Regions from separate parts of the Bacillus sp. es.036 genome, predicted to be linked through region 2. Evidence: riboswitches for the same ligand, from Rfam matches in the RefSeq annotation. Region 2 holds a riboswitch; each other region holds the start of a gene.
The links. A riboswitch is a leader RNA that binds a small molecule or an ion and turns the genes downstream of it on or off. The one in region 2 is predicted to bind cyclic di-GMP.
Positions count from the first base shown of each region.

Region 1 (7,157 bases), 1.9 Mb from region 2:
CTGTAAAATCGGATGAAATTCAGCAGGCACTTCAAGAGCCAATCTCCCACATGGTGATGGCTGCTAAGAGCGTTCTAGAACGTACACCTCCGGAGCTTTCAGCGGATATTATCGACCGTGGTGTCATTATGACAGGTGGAGGCGCACTACTTCACGGGATCGATCAGCTATTTGCTGAGGAGCTTATGGTTCCAGTTCTCGTAGCGGAAGAGCCAATGAGCTGTGTGGCAAAAGGGACAGGCCTTATGCTTGAACATATTGACAAGATTGCTAAGAAAAAATTAATCTAAATTAGAACCGAAACTATTCGTAAGGGTGTAATCATAATGGCGAACAACCATGAAAAGGTGAACCAGGCTTCTGAAGAAAAAGTCATTCTTAATAAAGAGGCCGCACAAACGAATAAGAATCACGACGAGCAAGAGCGTAAGCCAAAGGTGCGGTTAATCCCCATCTGGCTACGCCTTCTTCTCGTTGCCCTCTTGCTCATGGCATCCCTTCTTGCAGGCGCGATGATCGGTTACGGTGTAATTGGTGATGGTAGTCCTGGCGATGTGTTTAAAAAGAGCACCTGGGTGAAGATCAGTGATATTGTTAAAAAAGAAGAGTAACAGATAGGAGAATAAGATATGTTAGATAGTCAGGAAATTAAAAAGATTATCCCGCATCGCTACCCTTTCCTTCTTGTTGATCGAATTCTTGAAGTAGAAGAAGAAGTACGCGCGGTCGGTATTAAGAACGTGACAGCAAATGAAGAATTCTTTAATGGCCATTTCCCGGACTACCCGGTTATGCCAGGTGTCTTGATTGTAGAAGCACTTGCTCAAGTAGGGGCAGTGGCGATGCTTAAGAAAGAAGAAAACCAGGGGAAGCTTGCTTTCTTTACAGGCATTGATAAATGCCGTTTTAAAAGACAAGTGAAACCAGGGGATCAGCTTCGTCTTGAAGTGGAAATTATCCGCATTAAAGGACCGATTGGTAAAGGAAAAGCAACAGCCACTGTTGATGGTGAAGTTGCTGCTGAAGCTGAAATTATGTTTGCCCTGAAGTAACCATGAAAGAACGAATCCTTCCTTCTTGAGTCAGTATTTTGACACAAGAAAGTAGGATTGTTTTTTAGAACCAGAACGGAATTATTGAGGGGATGTTAAGCACTTATCCGGATTGTAAAACCATAATAGAGACTATGTAAATTTCAACATTTTCCCTTTTTGACCTGATATGATTTACTCAACCGTTCAATAGCGGTAAAAATTTATCGAGTTCAGGGAGGAATTTTGGAAATGAATAACAAGAAATTCATGCTCAAAATTGCAACTTCGTTAGTAGCTGTTATGTTAATCACAGCGTGTAACAGCGGTGAAAATGATTCAGAGAACGGCAACAACTCTATGAACAATGGAAATAACACCGAAGAGCCCGCAGCTAACGAGAACTCCGAGAACTCTGCTGAATAAGAACTTTCTCTCCTGTCCTTCTTGGACAGGAGTTTCTATTTTTCCGGCTCGCTTTTTCCGTGATGCAATTGCCACTTTTTAAACTCTAAATAATCCGCAAAGTCTTCTTTTGTAATGCCAGAGCGCATAGCCTCTTCGATCAATTCTTTCCATTCCGTATCAAGCGCAGGTTCCTCATGATCTTCTTCAAGAATGAATACCTCAATCGGCACTTTAAGTTCCGCTGCGATTTTTTCAAGAAATTGAATAGAAGGATTTGCTTGTTGATTTCGCTCGATGGAACTTAAATAAGACTTTGCTACCCCTGCCCGCTTCGCTAATTCTGTCAAAGACAATCCCATTCTATTTCGATAAAGTTTAATTTTTTCACCGATCATCCCTTTACCTCGACTTTATCATTATTTAATGAGTTAATTTTATCAAGAACAGTTTGTTCTGTAAACAGAACAAAAGTCATAGATTTTAAAAATAAACGATAGGAAGAAATATAAAATTGTGAAAAATTAAGAATAGTAGAGGATTTGTTAGAAAATAGAAAGTTTATCCAAAAATACAGCTAAAAATAAAGAATTTTCACTCTTTTTAATCTTCCAAAATAAGACTATATTAGATGTACATTCTAAATAAAGAACAAAAGGTTCTTTATTAGTGTCGGTTATTGCTGAATTTGATAAGGGGGATGGGGAATGAGAACGTATACTGACGAAAAATTGGATCAGGATTGGGTGACCCTTATGTCAATCGCAAGAAATATAGGTTTGTCTAAGGAGGAAGTGAAGCGGTTTTTAATCAATTCCTCAAAAAAGTAAGGAGGAATGATGGTGATTAAGTTAGGTGAGGGGACGTTTGTATCCTATATACTAGGGAAAAGAATCAAAGTGATTGCGGTTGATGAACAAATCGCCAAGCTCTACATTAACGATGAGTATAAAGGAAACTGTGATCTGCCTTTTATTCTAGAGAAAATTCACAGTCTCGAATATAAAGATCAGGACATCAAGGGACTGGTTGAGGATGAACAAAAGATGTATGAGGAACTAAGTAAAATTATTAAAAACCAAACCATTTCGCCTCATGATGAGTGATGGGAAAAGGACCATAAGGTTTAATTAAGCTTCCCCGGTTTACTCGCTAGATTTGTGCTTGCGTGACCTTATTTAAAAATGAAATAAGAGCCTACCAAAAGGTGTCGGCTCTTGCGTGACACTTTATTGATGAGGCCCCTGCTTTGCGCGCCATTTATTAAATTCAAGAAATTCCTTGAATTGATCTTTACTTACACCTGATTCCATCGCTTCTTTCACTAACTTCTTCCATTCAGCGTCTAATTCATTTTGGTGAATCGGATCATCCCCTTGAAGAAGTACTTCGACTGAAACGTCCAAAACATTCGATATTTTATCTAAAAATTGAATAGAGGGATTAGATTGTATATTTCGTTCAATGGAACTTAAATACGATTTCGCGACGTTGGCGCGTTCTGCTAATTCTGAAAGTGATAATCCTTTGCGTAAACGATATTTTTTAACTTCTTCCCCGATCACGTTCAACCCTCCGATTCTTCGACAAAATTCTTTCTATTCTTAATTATACCAGTATGTTTTTGTTCCGTAAATAGAACGAAAGCGGCATAATGCAATGCCGCTTTCGTTAAAGTTACTTTCCATTTTGATGAAGAAATGATTTAATTTCGTTAATATCCATGCCAAGTTCTTTCGCTTCAATGATTAGTGCAACCCATTCTTCATCAAGTTTTTCCTCCGTATGTACGCCCATGTAACTCCTCCTTCAATTCATTCCAGGTAGTTCAGCCATCGTAGAAGCTCCAATAACAACTTCCTTAGATCTGTTTACTTTGCGTCTACTTTTTTTCAAAAATAGTTGCCCTTTTCTGGAGGATACGTTGTACGATTAACGAATGCTAACGAAAATAACTTCTTTCATCATAGGACATTTAACCTACGAAAGGTGTAGAAAATTGTAAAAAATAACAATTATTTATGACTATTTTTGTAAAAAAGCGGCTTAATTTATCCTCATCTGCAGACGGTGGTTTCATGGATACATATTTTTCAAAGAGATGGCAAAAATACCACTATTACGGCTACAAGGAGGAGTTATTTTGAAAAAGTGGATGCTATCACTAGTTACTTGTTTACTTGCGTTGAACATTGCAGCATGCTCCAATGCAAATGAAGAAGAAGGTCCCGTTGAAGATCCAGAAATGCAGGAGAATACGCCTGAGGATGAAGAGAATGTGAATGAAGACGATGGAACAATTGATGAAGAAGATGACGATACGATGAATCAGGATGGGAACCAAGAAGGCGATCAAGATGAAGATGGCAACATGGAGGAAGGCGATATGGACGACGCCGAGAAGCAGCCGAATGATGAAACGGAAGATCAGCAATAAGAGGCCTATGCAGGTCTCTTTTTATTTTCAAAAAACGGTCTAAAAAAACGTAGCAGCGGGAATAGCAGAAAAAAGGAGGTTATGAACATGAACAAGGTGGCAGTGATTACAGGTGGAGGTTCTGGCATTGGAGAAGCGACAGCTAAGCGAATGGCGAAAGAAGGGATTCGCGTTTGTTTATTTGATTTAAAAGAAAGTCGTGCAGAACAAGTGAAGGAAGAAATTATTAATGACGGGGGTGAAGCATTAGTACTTGATGTGGACGTTTCCGACGAAGAACGGGTTACATACGGATTAAAGCAAGTTGTGAGCGAATGGGGACGCATTGATATTCTTTTCAATAATGCCGGGATTAACGGAACGCTCAATCCAATTGAAGAAATGAAGGTAGAGGAGTGGGATCAAACGATTGAAACAAACTTGCGAAGTACGTTTTTAATGGTAAAGCATGTGATTCCTTATATGAAAGAAAGCGGTGGGAGTATCGTTATCACAAGCTCCATCAATGGGAATCGCACCTTCTCAAACTTCGGCATGTCTGCCTACAGTACGTCCAAAGCAGGACAAGTGGCTTTTATGAAAATGGCTGCGCTTGAACTGGCTCAGTATCGCATTCGCGTTAACGCGATTTGTCCTGGTGCGATTGAAACAAACATTGATCAGAATACCGATAAAAAAGAAAGTGTGGAAGACATCGAAATCCCTGTCGAATATCCTGAAGGAAGTCATCCTCTTGAGCAAAAGCCAGGCTCTTCAGAGCAAGTAGCGGATGTGGTTTACTTTTTAGCTTCGGAAGCATCCAGTCATGTGACAGGCACAGCGATGTTTGTAGATGGAGCAGAATCGCTATTATAAAAGAAAAACCTGGCGTTGAGTCAGGTTTTCTTATTGACGTTAGAGCATCTCGGGACTATCGTGGAACAGAGGTGATGAAAATGTTTACAAAAGTCCATCATGTGGCTGTTATTTGCTCAGATTATGAACGATCCAAAGAATTTTATACGAATACCCTGGGATTAACAGTTATCGAAGAAACGTATCGAAAAGAACGAAATTCGTACAAACTCGATTTAGCTGTAGGGGAACATACTCAAATTGAATTGTTTTCTTTTCCGAACGCCCCTGAGAGACCGAGTTACCCTGAAGCGAGAGGTTTAAGGCACGTGGCGTTTGAAGTAACGGATCTTGATGAGGCGGTGCAACACCTTAAGGAAAAAGGCGTTTCATCACTTGAAAACACAAGAGTGGATGAGCTCACAAACAAGCGCTTTACCTTTTTCGCAGATCCAGACGGTCTGCCAATTGAACTATATGAGAAATGAAACAATATTCTAAAAATAGTTGATTCCTTTTAAAACCTGTGACAAAATAAAGAGTGAAAGCGTTTGCTAAATGATGGAATCGTTGGTTTATTTTTAAAGACAAGCGATTTCCTTGTTTTTATCGTTTTGTGCAAACGGTTTCACATTTTCGTTAAGGGGGAAAAGGATGAAAAGGGGTAATCGAAGAAAACTTTCACTGTCACTCGTCATTATTCTTGTTATACAACTGCTTGCTGGGGCTATTCCAGGAACAGTGAAGGCAGCTAGTAGTCCTATTATTGATGGAACGTCTGCAACGTTTATTTTCGAAGGAGATGGGAGCGAGGAATCGGTTCTTGTAGCCGGTGATTTCACAAATTGGCAGGAAGGAGCGCTACCGCTCGAGAAGGTAGAGGGTGTCTGGAAGTTAACGGTAGATGATTTATCCGATGGACTTCATCAGTACAAATTTATCGTAGGGGATGAATGGATGAAAGATCCTTTAAATCCGAATGGTAGCGATAACAGTACGTTTACAATTGGTGAGACGACAGATGAACGGATTGTTACCCTTGTCGGTGATTTGCAGGAAGAGCTTGGAGCTGCGGGTGAATGGGATCCAGCGTCTGAGGAAACAAAGATGGAAGCAAAAGGAGAAGGGTTTTATGAATTCTCTGGTGAGCTCCCAGCTGGGACTTATGAGTATAAAGTAGCAATCAACCAATCGTGGGGAGAAAGCTATGGAGATGGTGCGAATAATCTGAAACTAACGCTAGATGAAAAAACGAAAGTGACGTTTTATTATCATGATGGAACGCACGCCATTGCGAACTCAACGACCTATACGCCGGTGACGATAGATAAACAACCACGACTTGTTGGTTCGATCCAACCTGCGATTGATGCAGGGGCTGAATGGAGTCCTGAACAGTCCACTGCACTGTTCTCTGATGACGATTATGATAACATTTATTCCTTTTCGACAAGTGTTCCTAAAGGAAACTATGAGTATAAAGTCGTGCTTGGAGATACATGGGGAGAAGATTACCCTGCAGATAATGCAACGTTAAACGTGATTGAAAAGTCAGACGTTACGTTCTTTTTTAATACAGAAACAAAAGAAGTAAGCACAGATTATATAGCGGAAGGATCAGATGGCGCCATTTCGAAGGAAAGTCTTCTACATAACTCGTGGGAAGAAGCATTTCGCTCTCCATTTGGTGCCGTGCAAGAAGGAAAGACCGTAACACTACGTCTAGCAGCAAAGAAAGATGATTTAACAAAAGCCGATCTTTCTATTAAAAATCAAAATACAGGTACAAGTAAATTGATTGCTATGGAAAAAGCCGCTACTTCTGACGGGAAAGATTACTGGGAAGCGACAGTAACGCCTGAAGAAAAAGGCCTCTACGGCTATAAATTTATCGTTCGCGATGGTTCAGCTAAAGCGGAATACGGAGAAGATACGAAGCAGGGTGAAGCAGGAAAAGCAGTGGATGCGAATGCAGAACTCTACCAATTAACGGTCTTTGATCCAGGATATAAAACGCCAGACTGGATGAAGGAAGCTGTTGTGTATCAAATTTTCCCTGATCGATTCTACAATGGAAATGAAGGCAATGACGATGCAAAGGAAACGGCGCGTGGTCCTGAGCCAATTGAAGATCAGGATTGGGGAGAGCTACCGGATAATCCAAGGCTTTCGGATAGTGCCAACTACGATGGTGATGGGATTTGGAGCAATGATTTCTTTGGTGGCGACATTAAAGGAATTCAGCAAAAGCTCGATTACATCCAATCACTCGGTGTTAATACGATCTATTTAAATCCAATCGCTAAGGCAGCATCAAACCACAAATATGATGCAACAGATTGGAAAGCGGTCGATCCGATGTTTGGCACACCGGAAGAATTTAAAGCGTTTACGGATGAACTCGAAAAACGTGACATGCATCTTATTATGGACGGCGTGTTTAATCACGT
Region 1 covers NZ_PDIZ01000001.1:3,310,495-3,317,651, reverse strand. The annotation lists gene ATG70_RS16595 (rod shape-determining protein) at 1-290, shown strand, start outside; gene ATG70_RS16590 (DNA-directed RNA polymerase subunit beta) at 327-611, shown strand; gene fabZ (3-hydroxyacyl-ACP dehydratase FabZ) at 630-1,052, shown strand; gene ATG70_RS22610 (hypothetical protein) at 1,284-1,457, shown strand; gene ATG70_RS16580 (helix-turn-helix domain-containing protein) at 1,493-1,834, opposite strand; gene ATG70_RS16575 (anti-repressor SinI family protein) at 2,144-2,266, shown strand; gene ATG70_RS16570 (hypothetical protein) at 2,279-2,542, shown strand; gene ATG70_RS16565 (helix-turn-helix domain-containing protein) at 2,666-3,001, opposite strand; gene ATG70_RS16560 (anti-repressor SinI family protein) at 3,114-3,233, opposite strand; cyclic di-GMP riboswitch class I at 3,256-3,353, opposite strand; gene ATG70_RS16555 (hypothetical protein) at 3,580-3,873, shown strand; gene ATG70_RS16550 (SDR family oxidoreductase) at 3,961-4,728, shown strand; gene gloA2 (SMU1112c/YaeR family gloxylase I-like metalloprotein) at 4,803-5,195, shown strand; gene ATG70_RS16540 (alpha amylase N-terminal ig-like domain-containing protein) at 5,362-7,157, shown strand, end outside.
Region 1: linked by a shared signal. The riboswitch ahead of ATG70_RS16560 (anti-repressor SinI family protein) and the one ahead of ATG70_RS07110 (anti-repressor SinI family protein) in region 2 are both predicted to bind cyclic di-GMP.

Region 2 (7,157 bases):
GCTTCTTCAGAAAGTTTTTTAGAAAGTGGGAAGACAGCTGCTTTAAATGGCGCAATCGCCGGATGGAAGTGCATCACACTTCTAGAAGTGCCATCTTCAAGCTCTTGCTCTTCATATGCTTCAATCAAAAAGGCAAGCGTCACACGATCTGCACCGAGTGAAGGCTCGATACAATATGGTACATACTTTTCACCCGTTTGCTGATCATGATAAGTAAAATCTTCATTTGAGTGTTCCATATGCTGCTTAAGATCGTAATCTGTTCTTGAAGCAACACCCCATAGCTCACCCCAACCAAATGGGAATTTATACTCAATATCAGTTGTTGCATTACTATAATGAGAAAGCTCATCTTCCGCATGCTCACGTAATCGAATGCTATCCTCTTTTACCCCAAGATTCAGCAACCAGTTTTTGCAATACTCTTTCCAATAGTCATGCCATTCTAGTTCATCACCAGGTTTACAGAAAAATTCCAGCTCCATTTGTTCAAATTCGCGAGTCCGGAACGTAAAGTTACCAGGTGTGATTTCGTTTCGGAAGCTTTTTCCTATTTGCGCAATACCAAAAGGTACTTTTTTACGCATCGAACGTTGTACATTTTTAAAGTTAACAAAAATCCCTTGTGCCGTTTCCGGTCGAAGGTAAATTTCACTTGTGCTTGATTTCGTTACACCTTGATGTGTTTTAAACATTAAATCAAACTGACGTATTTCTGTAAAGTCTTCACTACCACATTCAGGACATGTAATGTTGTTGTTTTTAATAAGTCTTTCCATTTCTTCAAATGAAAGGCCGTCAGCAATCATTTCATCTTCTTCTGTCGATAGTGCGTCTTCAATTAACTTGTCAGCACGGTGTCTTGTTTTACAACTTTTACAATCGATTAATGGATCATTAAAGTTACCTAGGTGCCCTGAAGCTTCCCAAGTTTTAGGGTTCATCAATATGGCAGCATCTAGGCCACTATTATATGGAGATTCTTGAACAAATTTCTTCCACCATGCTCCTTTAATATTGTTTTTTAATTCTACGCCAAGCGGACCATAGTCCCACGTATTTGCGAGTCCTCCGTAAATATCAGACCCTGGAAAAATAAATCCTCTGTGCTTTGATACAGATACGATCTGATCCATAGAAATTGTCATGTTATTCTCTCCTTTTTTCAATCAATATAAAAAGCTCTCGCTCCATGGACAATAAATGTCCAGGGACGAGAGCTTATGCACCCGCGGTTCCACCCTAGTTGATGCATATCATGCATCCACTTTCAGAACGTAAACTCCAGACCGCCGTTTCATCAGACCTTATTCGGGCTCGCACCATCCCCGAATCGCTTCATTGAGGTTTATCTGATTACTATTTGTCCTTCATAGTTAGTATGGTTATGTATGAGATTGATATGACATATGATACAAAAAATGTTCACCTAAAGTCAAGGATTAAGCCAGAAAAAAACGACCTTACTGGTCGCTTATCATTTATGTACATTCGTGGATGTTGGTTTTTTATCTTGTCTTAGGAATGTCCTTACCTCTTCCTTTTGTAATCCAAGCTCCCGGGCAGCCCTCATTAGAATAACCCATTCTTGATCAAGTACTTTCTTAGGCTTAATCTCTGCCATGGTCATTCTTTTCTCCTCCTTATCGGGTTTCCAGGAGGACCAGCCGTCATCGTTGGTGACCCAACATTAGACCTGTGTCTTTGCGTCCCATTCTTTAGAATGGTTTGCCCTTATCTGGAGAATTAAGAAATGACATGCACCGACTATTTTCCTAGAAATGTTACATGTTTTTAAAGAATCCGCAAATTTTTAAGAGAAGTTTGCCGGTATATGTTACTAATATACCAGCTACGCAGAAAAAATTCAAAATATTTTTAAAATAATGTCGTATTCATATCATTCAACTTGCAAGAATCATATCATACTCCTATCACCAAAGTGAATCTTTCCGTCTAAACCGAGTAGCTTCTCATTGTTGCAGGTGATTGAAGAAAACTAAAAATACGGTAAAGGAGGAGTGTCATGAGACGACATCAAATCGGTACTGCTTGGAGTGGAAAACATGTCGTACTTCTCCACTGTTCACCATTTTCCAATCAAACAACTGCACTCTACAAAAGCCTTCACGCACCAACTGAGCCCCTCCATCCTTCATGTACAGAAACCCTATCGATTTATCTTAGCATCGGCTACTCAATTGCTTACGTTCATTCACTTAACGACGGCTCAGTTGAATATGTCCTTACAAAATAAGAGAAGGTTGCACATGCAACCTTCTCTTATTATTAAAACTGACTTAGATATTCTTTCACTTGATCGGGGTTTTTTGTATTTGCACTATGCAAGTGACCAACTTTCTTCCCATCTTTATAAACGAGTAAGCTAGGAATGCCCATTACATTATTTTCCTCTGTGATTTCAGGAAACTGTTCAATGTCAATTTGAGCCCAGGACTTATCTTGATTAACATTAATGATATCATCAATAAAAAAATCAAGACGTTTGCAATCAGGACACCAGTTTGCTTCGTATTTTAGAATGGATATATCCTTATTGTTAATGAATGACTGATAGGAATCAGTTGTTTCGATTTTCTTCATATTTATCTCTCCTTCAACTGTATCTTCACTAACAATTATATCGAAATAATCATTCTCTGTCTGTAAGTAAGCATACATTACTTAACACTAAAATAATGCAAGCTAAAAAGCCTCTCCTTATCAGTCCAGGTTTTCATTGGTAGAAAACCTGCATTTTCCGCTAACTGTTGGAATTCTTTAATACCGTACTTATACGAGTTTTCTGTATGGATGGACTCATGTTCCCTAAATTGGATGGTGTGATCGCCTATTCCCACATGTTGATCTAGCAAACTAACTAGATGCATCTCAATTCTTCCAAGGCTAGAATTATAATACGCGTAGTGCTCAAACTGTTCTAGATTAAATTGTGCCCGGTACTCTCTATTTAAATGACGAAGAATATTTAAATTAAACTGAGCCGTAACGCCACTTTCGTCATTGTATGCTTGATGCAGACGAGCCGGTGATTTTTTTAAGTCCACGCCAATTAGTAATCCATCTTGGCTTGACAACACACTTGAAATTCTAGTTAGAAATTTTAAAGCTTCATCTTTATCAAAATTACCGATTGTTGAACCCGGAAAAAAGACGGTTTTTTTTCTTGAAGCATCCAATAAATGATCAGGAAGTTTAAGGTGCGTTGTATAATCAGCTACAATTCCAGTAATTTTAATGTCTGTATAATCAGATGAGAGCTGTTTGATCGACTCTTTTAAAAACGATTTTGAAATATCAATTGGACAATACTCATTAATCATACCCGATGCTAGTAGAAGTCTTATTTTACGACTTGCACCACTACCAAATTCGATGATCCGAGAGTCTTTACCAATAAAAGACAAAATCTCATCCAAACATTCTTCCATGATCGCCAATTCCGTACGAGTTGGATAGTATTCTTCAAGCTGCGTAATTTCCTCAAATAGCTCTGATCCATATTGATCATACAAGAATTTAGGTTCGAGTCTTTTCTCAGGAGCTGTCAAGCCCCCAATCACTTCTTGAAAACGATCAGATTGCTCCTGCAAGAAATCAACTAACTGAATACGATCCGAGGTTTTTATCATTGTGCGTCCTCTGCAAGACGAATGCCTGTAAATTGCCAGCGTTTCTCAGGACCAAAGAAATTACGATATGTCGGACGGATATGTGTTTGCGAAGTAACGCATGATCCTCCTCGTAAAATCATTTGGCTACTCATGAATTTGGCATTATATTCACCTAATGCACCCTCAAGAGGTTTATTACCTGGATATGGCATATAAGGACTTTTCGTCCATTCCCATACATCTCCATAAGCTTTTTTTATGTTACCTTCTTCTTCTTTCACTGATGCAACCGGATGATAGTGACCATCCTCTACAAAATTACCAGCGATCGGCTGATCCCTCACTGCAACTTCCCATTCTGATTCTGAAGGTAGGCGCTTCCCTACAAAACTTGCATAGGCTTCGGCTTCGTAATAGCTAACGTGGGTAACAGGCTCTTCTTTATTAATCGGCACTAGTCCATGAAGTGTAAACGCATACCACTCACCATCTTTTTCGATCCAATGCAATGGCGCTTTCCAATTTTCTTTCTTCACAGTTGCCCAACCATCAGACAGCCAGTAGGCAGCCTGTTCATAGCCTCCAGCATTGATAAATTCCATGTATTCTCCGTTCGTCACAGTTCTTGTCGCTAACTTAAATGGTTCAAGCCATACCTTATGTACTGGTCGCTCATTGTCAAAAGAAAAGCCGTCATCTTCATCCATACCCGTTTCAATAAGTCCACCCTCGAATGACACCCATTCTAACGGTGTCGCTTTTGCTGTAGGTTCGCCATCAAGTGGACGGTATACAGGGTACAACGGATTAATGGAGAAGTTATATTTAATATCTGTCATTAAAAGTTCTTGGTGTTGCTGTTCATGATTTAGTCCAATTTCAACGAGATCTGCAACTTGATGAAGATGTCCTTCATCGAGTTGTTGAATTAAGTTAACTATTTCTTCATTGATATCCGAACGATAGCTTCTTACTTTATCTATACTTGGTCTACTTAATAATCCCCTTGAATGACGCGGAAAGTAACTTCCAACACTTTCATAATACGAGTTAAATAAATAGTCAAATTCTTTATGAAAAGACTCATAATTTTCTTTATACTGTTTTAAAATAAACGTCTCAAAAAACCAAGTCGTGTGGGCCATATGCCATTTGGGAGGACTTACATCGGGAATTGATTGGATGGTAAAATCCTCCGTCTCAAGCGTTTCCACTAATGTATTTGTCATTGCGCGTATTGCCTCAAAGGAATGAAGCAATTGTTCTCGTAATTCGCTTAACTGAATCGATTGATGTACCATATGTTCCTCCCCAGTATTTCTATAATGTATTAACACAAAAATTTACCCTTGCTTTCAATTAATTAAACATTTATAAAGTAATTCCTGTTTTCATAAGTACATTTGAAATTTCTTTATGTCCATGCGTGTTCGGGTGGATACAATCTGAAGCTAGCAATTGCTTTTCTCTCCCTTTAAAAACAGGAAATACATTAGCCACTCTCACCAACTCTCCAGTGGAACATTTGTCAATATGACGGTTGAACTGCTTTACCCAGTAATCCGAAAAAGGAATAGTAGGAATGGGGTTATACAAGTTAACAATTCGTATCATCGCATTTCCATCTGACTGTTTGAGAGCTTTAGACAAATAGGACACAATCCAGCTCATATTTTGGCAGCAAACCTTTAAAGCATCATCCAACACAGTATCTTTTTTCGTTATCGCGTAAGATTCAGCCGCATCGATAAGGTCATTTCCACCAGCTGTTAAAGTTACGATTTCCGTTTGTCCCAGGTCGATCTTCGAGCAAGCAAGCCATTTTTTCAATTGCAACGTTGTCGCACCATTTTCAGCAAAAACACTTACATTCACCTTTTTTCTTATGGAACATTGTAAATCATTTTTATAAAAATCTACAAAAGTTGGAGAAAACAACAAGGTCCCCGTTCCTAATGTAATAGAGTCACCAATTGCTGTGTAACCTATTGCAGGATGACAAGCTAACATTGTATCACCTCATTTATTAGATGCTCTACAATATTCACCTCATCTTCCACAGGTGACTAGCATTCCATTTACATATTGTCTATGGAAGAAAGCGGTGAATAAGGAGGATGTTTCATATAAAAATCACAAGAAAAGACGCTACCTAAAGTTAGCGTCTTTTCTTGCCCCTCGATCTAATTCGCTGTTTTCCCATCCGAGTCTTTTTGATTATCCTTCTTACCTTCTAATTTATCCCACTTAATCGGTCTATTGAGATTCAATTTTTTTTTCAAGTTCAATAAACAGTTGAAATGACCAACATACCATTTATCGAACTTCACCATATGAATGGTTTCCCAGTCTCTCATCTCCTTCGTACATCCATCACAATGTATTTCCATTGGAAGGCACTTCCTGTCTTAAAGTAGTTTTCTTTATTTATATTCAAAAGGATGAAAATGTGATTGGTCATCTGTACGAAAAAACGCATCCAATGGATGCGTTTCTCATCTTTATTTAAGATTTTCTGGATTTAACACTTGAAGCGCTTCAGGGACAAACTTGCCGTCTTTGCGAATTAACTCGTCATCAAACCAAATTTCACCGCCACCATATTCAGGGCGTTGAATTAAAACAAGGTCCCAGTGAACAGATGAATCATTGCCGTTTGGCGCTTCATCGTATGCTTGTCCTGGTGTGAAATGGAAAGAACCATCTATTTTTTCATCAAATAGAATATCTTTCATTGGCTCACGAATGAACGGATTGACACCAATCGCAAATTCGCCGATATACCGAGCTCCTTCATCCGTATCGAGAATTTGATTTAGCCTCTCTGTATCATTTGCTTCAGCATCGATCACTTTCCCGTTTTCGAACGTAAGCTGGACATTCTCAAATACAAAACCATTGTAAGGAGAAGGTGTATTATACGTAATGACACCATTTACACTTTCCTTAACTGGTGCAGTAAAAACTTCCCCATCTGGTATATTAAGTTCACCAGCACATTTTACAGCTGGAATATCTTTGATGGAGAAACTCAGGTTTGTGTCAGGAGAAACAATTCGAACCTCGTCGGCTTTGTTCATACGATCCACAAGTGAATCCATCGCTTCACTCATTTTTGCATAATCCATCGTGCAAACATTGAAGTAGAAATCTTCAAATGCTTCAGTACTCATGCCAGAAAGCTGTGCCATTGATTCATTTGGATACCTCATCACAACCCATTTTGTATGCTTCACACGTTGATTACTGTGAACTTTTGTTTTGTAAATTTGATTATATAACGCCATTTTCGCTTCTGGTACGTCAGAAAGCTCATTAATATTCTCAGAGCCACGTATTCCAATGTAAGCATTCATTTTCTTCATTTGATTTAAATCAATCTCAGCCCACTCCGTGATTTGTTCTTCACTCGCATTCATCAATAGTTCCCGAAGAACTTGATTATCTCTCAAGTTGACATGAGGAAAACCACCCGCTTTATGTACCTCTTTCACAATGCTGCGTACAAGAGTATTGTCTACA
Region 2 covers NZ_PDIZ01000001.1:1,363,610-1,370,766, reverse strand. The annotation lists gene ATG70_RS07115 (glycine--tRNA ligase) at 1-1,148, opposite strand, end outside; gene ATG70_RS07110 (anti-repressor SinI family protein) at 1,478-1,630, opposite strand; cyclic di-GMP riboswitch class I at 1,655-1,743, opposite strand; gene ATG70_RS07105 (hypothetical protein) at 2,027-2,257, shown strand; gene ATG70_RS07100 (thioredoxin family protein) at 2,290-2,604, opposite strand; gene egtD (L-histidine N(alpha)-methyltransferase) at 2,682-3,653, opposite strand; gene egtB (ergothioneine biosynthesis protein EgtB) at 3,650-4,936, opposite strand; gene ATG70_RS07085 (SGNH/GDSL hydrolase family protein) at 5,007-5,645, opposite strand; gene ATG70_RS07080 (hypothetical protein) at 5,819-6,025, opposite strand; gene ATG70_RS07075 (aminopeptidase) at 6,137-7,157, opposite strand, start outside.

Region 3 (7,157 bases), on a different contig from region 2:
AATTGGTGTAAAAAATCAAAATGGAGACGTTCCGCTGGTCGTCTTTTCATCCTACTTTCTTGCTGCACTGATCTTCATCGTCACTATTGTGTATGCTATTAAAAATAAACGCTAAATAAAAGCCTCGTTTCCAAAAGGAAACGAGGCTTTTATCAATTAAGCAAGTGATTTAAAGTCCTGACCAAGAATTTCCTTCATACTATGAACAGTTATAAAGGCTTTTTGATCAACCGCACCAACGTGCTTTTTCAGTTTTAGAAGATCTTTTCTTCCAAGAATCGTTGTAATCACTTCTTTTTCATCTGAAGTAAATGCGCCTCTTGCTGTGTGAATTGTAGCGCCTTTCCCAATTACTTCAACAATAAAGGAACGAATTTCTTCACTCTCTTTACTAATGATTACAATCTCTTTCTTTGCTTCAAAGCTTTGAAGCGTATAATCAATCACTAAGCCGTTTAGTATGACACCAAATATTGCATACATTCCGATTTCAGGTCCAAATAAGACGACTGAGAATAGGGCAATTGAAATGTCTGAAACCAGAACGGCTTTCCCAACTTCCATTGAGAAGAATTTATTGAGAATCATCGCAATGATATCCGTACCGCCAGTAGAAGCTTTCTGATGAAAGACAAGTCCCATGCCAGCTGCAGCAATACACTGTCCAATGATCAATTGAATTAAGATATCCTGACTAAATGGCTCAGTCACTGGGATAAAGCGCTCAAATGCCCATACAGCAAGTGATAACGCAAAGCTTGCATAGATCGTTTTAACACCGAATTTAGGTCCGAGAAAAAGAATTCCAACTAACAAAAGAACTGCGTTCAAAATAATCATAAACATTCCGACTGACAGGTTTGGGACAAGATGGTTCATCAGAATCGACAAACCACTGACTCCCCCTGTTGCAAGACTATTAGGAGATAGGAAGAAATGAACGTGGGTAGCAACACCGAGCGCACCCAAAGTAATTAGCAGATAAGTTTTGATGTGATGAAGCATCTATTATCCCTCCCGTTGTTTTGTTTTCGTTTCGTAAGCACAATCGGGATTATAATAGGGATTTAATGCTTTGTAAACAACCTAAACCTAAGATTTTTAATTGAAGCGGTTACAATAGATAAATAGGCTTTTAGTACTATGATATCAACTTATTTCGACAGTGATATACAAGAATTTTCTTAATTTTCGGTGCTGGTGGTTTGTTTCTTTTCATCAGTTCACAAGGTTGTGTTTAAATGCGTAAATAACAGCCTGAGTTCGATCCTGGACCTCAAGTTTACCAAGGATATTACTTACATGAACTTTCACGGTTTTAAGAGCAATAAAACATTCATCTGCGATTGTTTGGTTTGCTTTACCCTGAGCCATTAATAAGAGTATTTCCATTTCTCTTTCCGTTAACTCTTCATGAGGTAGCGTTTGAACCCGGCTACGCATGCGTGACATCATCTTCCCAGTCACTTCAGGTTCAAGCACAGATTCTCCATGATAAGTTTTTCGAACGGCATTCGCAATTTCCACAGCTTTTGATGTTTTTAGCATGTAACTTGTAGCCCCAGCTTCAAGTGCCGGATACACTTTCTCATCATCAATGAAGCTTGTGACAATAATAATCTTTGCTTCAGGCCACTCTTCAATAATGTGCTTCGTTGCTTCAATACCATCCATCTCTTCCATTACAAGGTCCATGAGAATAATATCAGGCCGAAGTGAAAGAGCCAGTTCTACACCTTTCTTTCCATTGTCTGCTTCTCCAACAACGGTAATATCTGCTTGAGCTGACAAATAAGACGATACCCCGATTCGCACCATTTCATGATCATCAACAAACAACACCTTAATCATTTCGTTCCCCTCCAACGTTTGGTACGCTCACCTCTAGTCTTGTCCCCTTTTGTGGCAAGCTGACTAACTTAAGAACGCCTCCAATTTCTAATGCTCGTTCATGCATATTTTGTAGACCATATGAGGTAGCTTTCTTCTCATCCATCTTAAATCCGATACCATCATCAACAATTCTTAAAATTGTTCGCCCCTCACGCCGAATAAGAAGAACATCAAGTGTTGATGCTTTCGCATGTCGCAACGTGTTGGAAACACATTCTTGTAAAATACGAAAAAGGTGGTCTTCCACACCTTTCTCTAGTTCGAGAGTTTCAAGTTTCCAACTCACATTAATTGGAACCTTTTGTGACAATTCGGTTAGAAGTTCCTTTATTCCTTCTTCAAGGGAACGGTCCTTTAAAGCGGCTGGTCTAAGATGAAGCAAAAGGGCGCGCATTTCTAACTGAGATTGATGAATGGTTTCCTCAACCATTTTAAGATGCTTTGTTTCTAAATCATCTGCTTCCTCACGCTTCTCTGTGATGGTACTCATGAGCATTGAAGCAGCGAAAAGCTGTTGGCTAACTGAGTCGTGTAGTTCTCTCGCAAGACGATTGCGCTCTTCTGACACAACTTGTTGGACACGCTTCTCATGATCTTCTGCTTTTTCATTCGCTAGCTTTTGAGCTAATCTCACCTGCTCATTTATCCGATTTTGCAGCTTGCTAATCTGTTCAAAAACGCCATTTAGAACTGTGCTGTTTTTATTATGTATCGTGCGTCCTTTATCAAGTTCTTGAAGCGTATCAGCCACATATTGAAGCTCTTTACTAACGTAAAATCCTGATATTCCTCCAGCAACTCCTCCAAGTATAATTGTAATAATTGGAACAATTAACCCAAACGGTAAATCCATTAAATCCTTTTCAAACAATAGAGAGAAGGAGGCGATTGGATAGACGGATAAGTAAGCGACAGTGAAGAGGAAAAGCAGCAATAGAGAGAGCAACGCACCAATGAACATATGACGCTGTATCACATTCATACGCGCTTCACCTCTAAATCCCCTGCAAACATGGAGGTTACAAGCTTCACTTTCTCAGAAGCTTCCTCATAGCCATTCGTTTTGTAAGAAAGCACTTTATTAAACATACCTGGCTCTTCATGATGGAAGATTGTGGATGATCCGAACATAGATGAATGTTGAATACTTACTTCAAGTTCATACGGCACAAGCACCTGGATGTTGCCCACAATGTTACGAATCATAATTATTGATTCGCCTTTCGGAAGAACAGTATAGCTTAAATCAATGACTGTTTCTCCAAAACCAGCCTGGATGTTCACATCGTTCCATTCATACACATGTTCATGTGTCCTTTGTTTTCCAACCCATCTATTTTGAAAAATCGGCTCCTGATGAACAAGACCTTCTTTCACATGTGCAGGTTTTTCTAAAACAGGACAGATTTTTTTAGGTTTTTGTTTTGACTGATAGAGTTGAAACCCAAGGTATACTAACAATACAAGAAGAAAAAACTTTACGACGACCATATTCATTACCGTCGTAACAAAAAAGAAAATACCCCCTCCCAGAAATACCTTTCCGGAAGTTCGTGGCAAACGTTTCCTTCCCATATAAATCAATACACCGGATACAATTAATAAGAATAGAAGGCCACCATTTAAAGAAACTTCTAGCAGTATTAGAATGACTCCAATAATTAAAAGCCCTTTAACCGTGTCACTATTTAAATTCTTCCACATCGGTGTACCTCCTTGCTTCCGTCTGATCCGACTCATCACTAAAAAAGGCGCAAGCGCCTCTTTTAGAATACCATTATTTCTTTTAAGATTTTAATGAGTTTCTTGCGTTTTTACTTTTTTTCTAAATCGTGAAATCGAACGTCCATGCTCGAAACATAGTAATCTCGATTCACCTTTTTCTCTAAATGATCAATATACGTCTCCATCTCATCAAATCGATTAAATGGTTCGTTAAGATGACTCTCTTCAAGAATCACGTCCATTTTGTGATGGGCTCTTATGCTATTCTCTTTACCCATTAATTCCATTCGTTTAAGCGACATATCTTTTAGCTTATGTTTCATCTTCTCATGTTTTTGTTCGAGTCGTTTAAGTTCAAGTCCTGCTTTATCCATTGATTCCGATAACCGATCTGCTCGTTCTTCGTACTGAACCTGCTCCTGTTTAGCAAACTCGTACAAATCTGTTTCACCAGCTTCACTAGCTAGCACAGCTTGTCCTGCACGCTTCTCTGCATTTCGTCTTGCCTTATCAAGTTCTCTTCTAAACTCACCTAATAGCGTTGATTGTCGCTCAACCAGTTTCCCTGCCTTTTCCACTTCCCGTTCACACATTCTTAGATAGTGATTTAACATTGAAATTGGATTTTTTTGTTCTTTTTGATCAAGAATACTATGAAAATCAGCTTCGATCGAATTTTTGATGCGTGTAAGTAATTTCGCCATAATATTTTCTCCCCTTTATTAGTTTCGTTTAAGTTCATCCCACTGCTTCTCAAAATTGGTGAACGGATCATCGGATTCTTCTTTATCTTGTTCATCCCACTTCTTATAAATAACATAGAGGATGTAGATTGCTACAAGCCCAAGAATCGCTGGCATATTTGCTACAGCCGTGCTTAAAGCAATGAACCCTATGATTCCCCAAATGACCTTTCCTGATGTTGAATCCGTTTGAAGGAATTTCTTAGCAGCTACGTATAAGATACCGAGGCTGATGATCATTCCTACTAACGATCCAAGGTTCGATAGTAAGACAACTGCAGCAATAACCCCTACTAATAACAAACCTGCTTTCTTCATCATAATCGCCTCCTTTCATATTTTTATTCTACTTTCTTGCATTAGCTTTCATAATGAGCTAGAGCTATATCTTTGCATAAGACCTGAGTCCTAGTTAGATGATAGATAGTGTCACTTATATGGTTAGTGCCTGTTCTATCTTAACCGAGCAAATCATGGTAAAGTGAAATCAGACATCACGGAAAGGAGTTCGGGAATGGTTATTATTGTTACAATTATCGTTGTAATCATTATGACAATTGTCATTGCCGCTGCTTTTGGAATAGCTGTATCAAAAGGATACAGCGTCAAACATACTGTCGATCCGTTGCCAGAGGAGCATCGGCACAAAACGACAGAGGAAGAGGGTAAACATGAACGGACAGAATCGGAGTAATATAGCACCTGGGAAAACCGTTGATATCGTCTTGAAACAAGATCAGCGATCAGGTAAAACAACACGTGGAATTGTGAAAGATATTTTAACAAAGTCTCCAACTCACCCACACGGTATTAAGGTACGTCTTGAAGATGGACAAGTTGGTCGTGTAAAAGAAATTTTGTCATAATAAATAGAAAAACCCCCGGACAATTCCCGGGGGTTTTCACTTTCCTATGGTTTTAACGCCATCCAACTATCGAGATAATGAATAGAAAAACCTTCTACAGCTGTTGAATTTTCATACGCTGTTTTCACTATGAGAAGCTCTTCAGTCATTTTGGCTTCTCCTTCTTCAAAAAATGTAATGTAGGAAGCTTCTGACGTTTCTCCCGTCTCTACACCGATAGAAATTTTTTTATCATACTGTTCAGCGAATGCTATTTCATTACGAACAAGCGCAATAATCCCATTCCCTCCATCAGCACGATCTCGATAAGCCATCAATGTCGTCACATCAGCTATTTGAATAATCCATTCAGCCAAATTCCCTTTTCCATATCGATTTTGATACGTTTGTTCATCAAACCAGAACGGTGTGTCTACTCCAAATGATAGACCGAGCTCTTTGGCTCGTGCTTTTCCATCTGTTAATCGATCCTGATAAAAAGCGATTGTATTCTGATAGTTGTTTGTCCATCCAGAATGGAGATATGGCTCAATATCTAGGTGAACACCGCTAAATTTTTGGAGCTCTGATGCAGTGGCCTGATATGCTTTCAACCAATTAAATAAATTCGCTTGATATGTAGCACCTTTAAGCGTAGCCCAGTTTGGTGCTCCATCAAGCGCATGGACACGTATCCCTCTAGCAGTCGCTCGTTCGATAAATGTGTGATATGAGGATGCTATAATGGATCGGTTGATTTGTAAATACGCATCACTAACTTGTTGTTTTTCCATAAATTGAAGGATTTCTTCAGGTTTTGTTTCAATGTCCCTTGTGTTCCAAATCCATGTAGCAAGGGATTTGTCCATTTCGATCGCCTCAGCTCTCCCATCGGGCAATACAATAGATTGTACAAAATCGCTCAGTACAAAAAAGAGAATAACAACAGCAACAGGTACCTTTTTCACATGTATGCTCTCCTTTTTTCTGAACCCAGAGCTCAACCCCTGGCAGTCTGGCAACCATTCGCAACATGGCGGGCAGCCCCAAAACTTTGCCTCCCTACTTTTCAATAGGTATGCCTTTTTCAGTTTTATCTTCCAACTACTTTTATTATCGGTAGAGAGATCGTGAGAGTTTAGCTAAATTTTATCGCATATTAAATCATACTGTGCAGCTAATTCTTCAAGAATGCCGCCTCTTATTTCTTAAACAAACGTTTGATTAACTTGGTAACAACGTTGAAGGAACCTCTGTATAAAACAGTTTGAGCTCGTGCAATGCTCGCGTACAACCCACATATAATAGTTTTGCATCTTCCACATTGGATCCGTAATTTCCTTCATTCGCATTTGCTATGATAACCCCATCGAATTCTAAACCCTTTGTTAGATAGATCGGTACTATGGAAATGTCGCCTTCATATGAGCGATCTTCTTTTGTAAGAAGATTGACATCTTTCTCCTTAGCAAACTTTTGATACAACTGCTCACATTCTTCTTCAGTTCTTCCAACAATGGCAATCGTTTTCATCCCTCGACTTTTCATTTCCTGAGCTGTGTCAAACAAGCGATCGAATAAACTTTCTTTCTCTATTTTACGAACGGTAACACTCTCTCCACTACGAAATACAGGGACTGCAGGTTGAACAGGTATGTTAGCATGCGCAATAATTTCATTTGCAAATTCAATAATTTCTAATGTAGAGCGATAGCTTTGTTCTAATTCGATATACAGCTCGTTTTTCTGAAAGAGGTCTTTGAATTCCTGCCATTGATGAATCCCTTTATAGGCATGAATACCCTGAGCTAGATCGCCTAGAATCGTAAACGATTGCGATCGATTCACTGCCATCAATAAAGCTAATTGAAAAGGGGAAAAGTCCTGCGCCTCATCTATCACAATGTGTTGAAAAACATCGTCTTTATGCACGCCGTTTAATTTAAATTGA
Region 3 covers NZ_PDIZ01000003.1:309,209-316,365, reverse strand. The annotation lists gene ATG70_RS20320 (TspO/MBR family protein) at 1-115, shown strand, start outside; gene ATG70_RS20315 (YitT family protein) at 157-1,005, opposite strand; gene ATG70_RS20310 (response regulator) at 1,219-1,851, opposite strand; gene ATG70_RS20305 (sensor histidine kinase) at 1,844-2,875, opposite strand; gene liaF (cell wall-active antibiotics response protein LiaF) at 2,872-3,597, opposite strand; gene ATG70_RS20295 (PspA/IM30 family protein) at 3,708-4,322, opposite strand; gene ATG70_RS20290 (lmo0954 family membrane protein) at 4,341-4,679, opposite strand; gene ytzI (YtzI protein) at 4,876-5,055, shown strand; gene ATG70_RS20280 (YwbE family protein) at 5,033-5,227, shown strand; gene ATG70_RS20275 (amidase) at 5,272-6,174, opposite strand; cyclic di-GMP riboswitch class I at 6,213-6,299, opposite strand; gene ATG70_RS20270 (HelD family protein) at 6,431-7,157, opposite strand, start outside.
Region 3: linked by a shared signal. The riboswitch ahead of ATG70_RS20275 (amidase) and the one ahead of ATG70_RS07110 (anti-repressor SinI family protein) in region 2 are both predicted to bind cyclic di-GMP.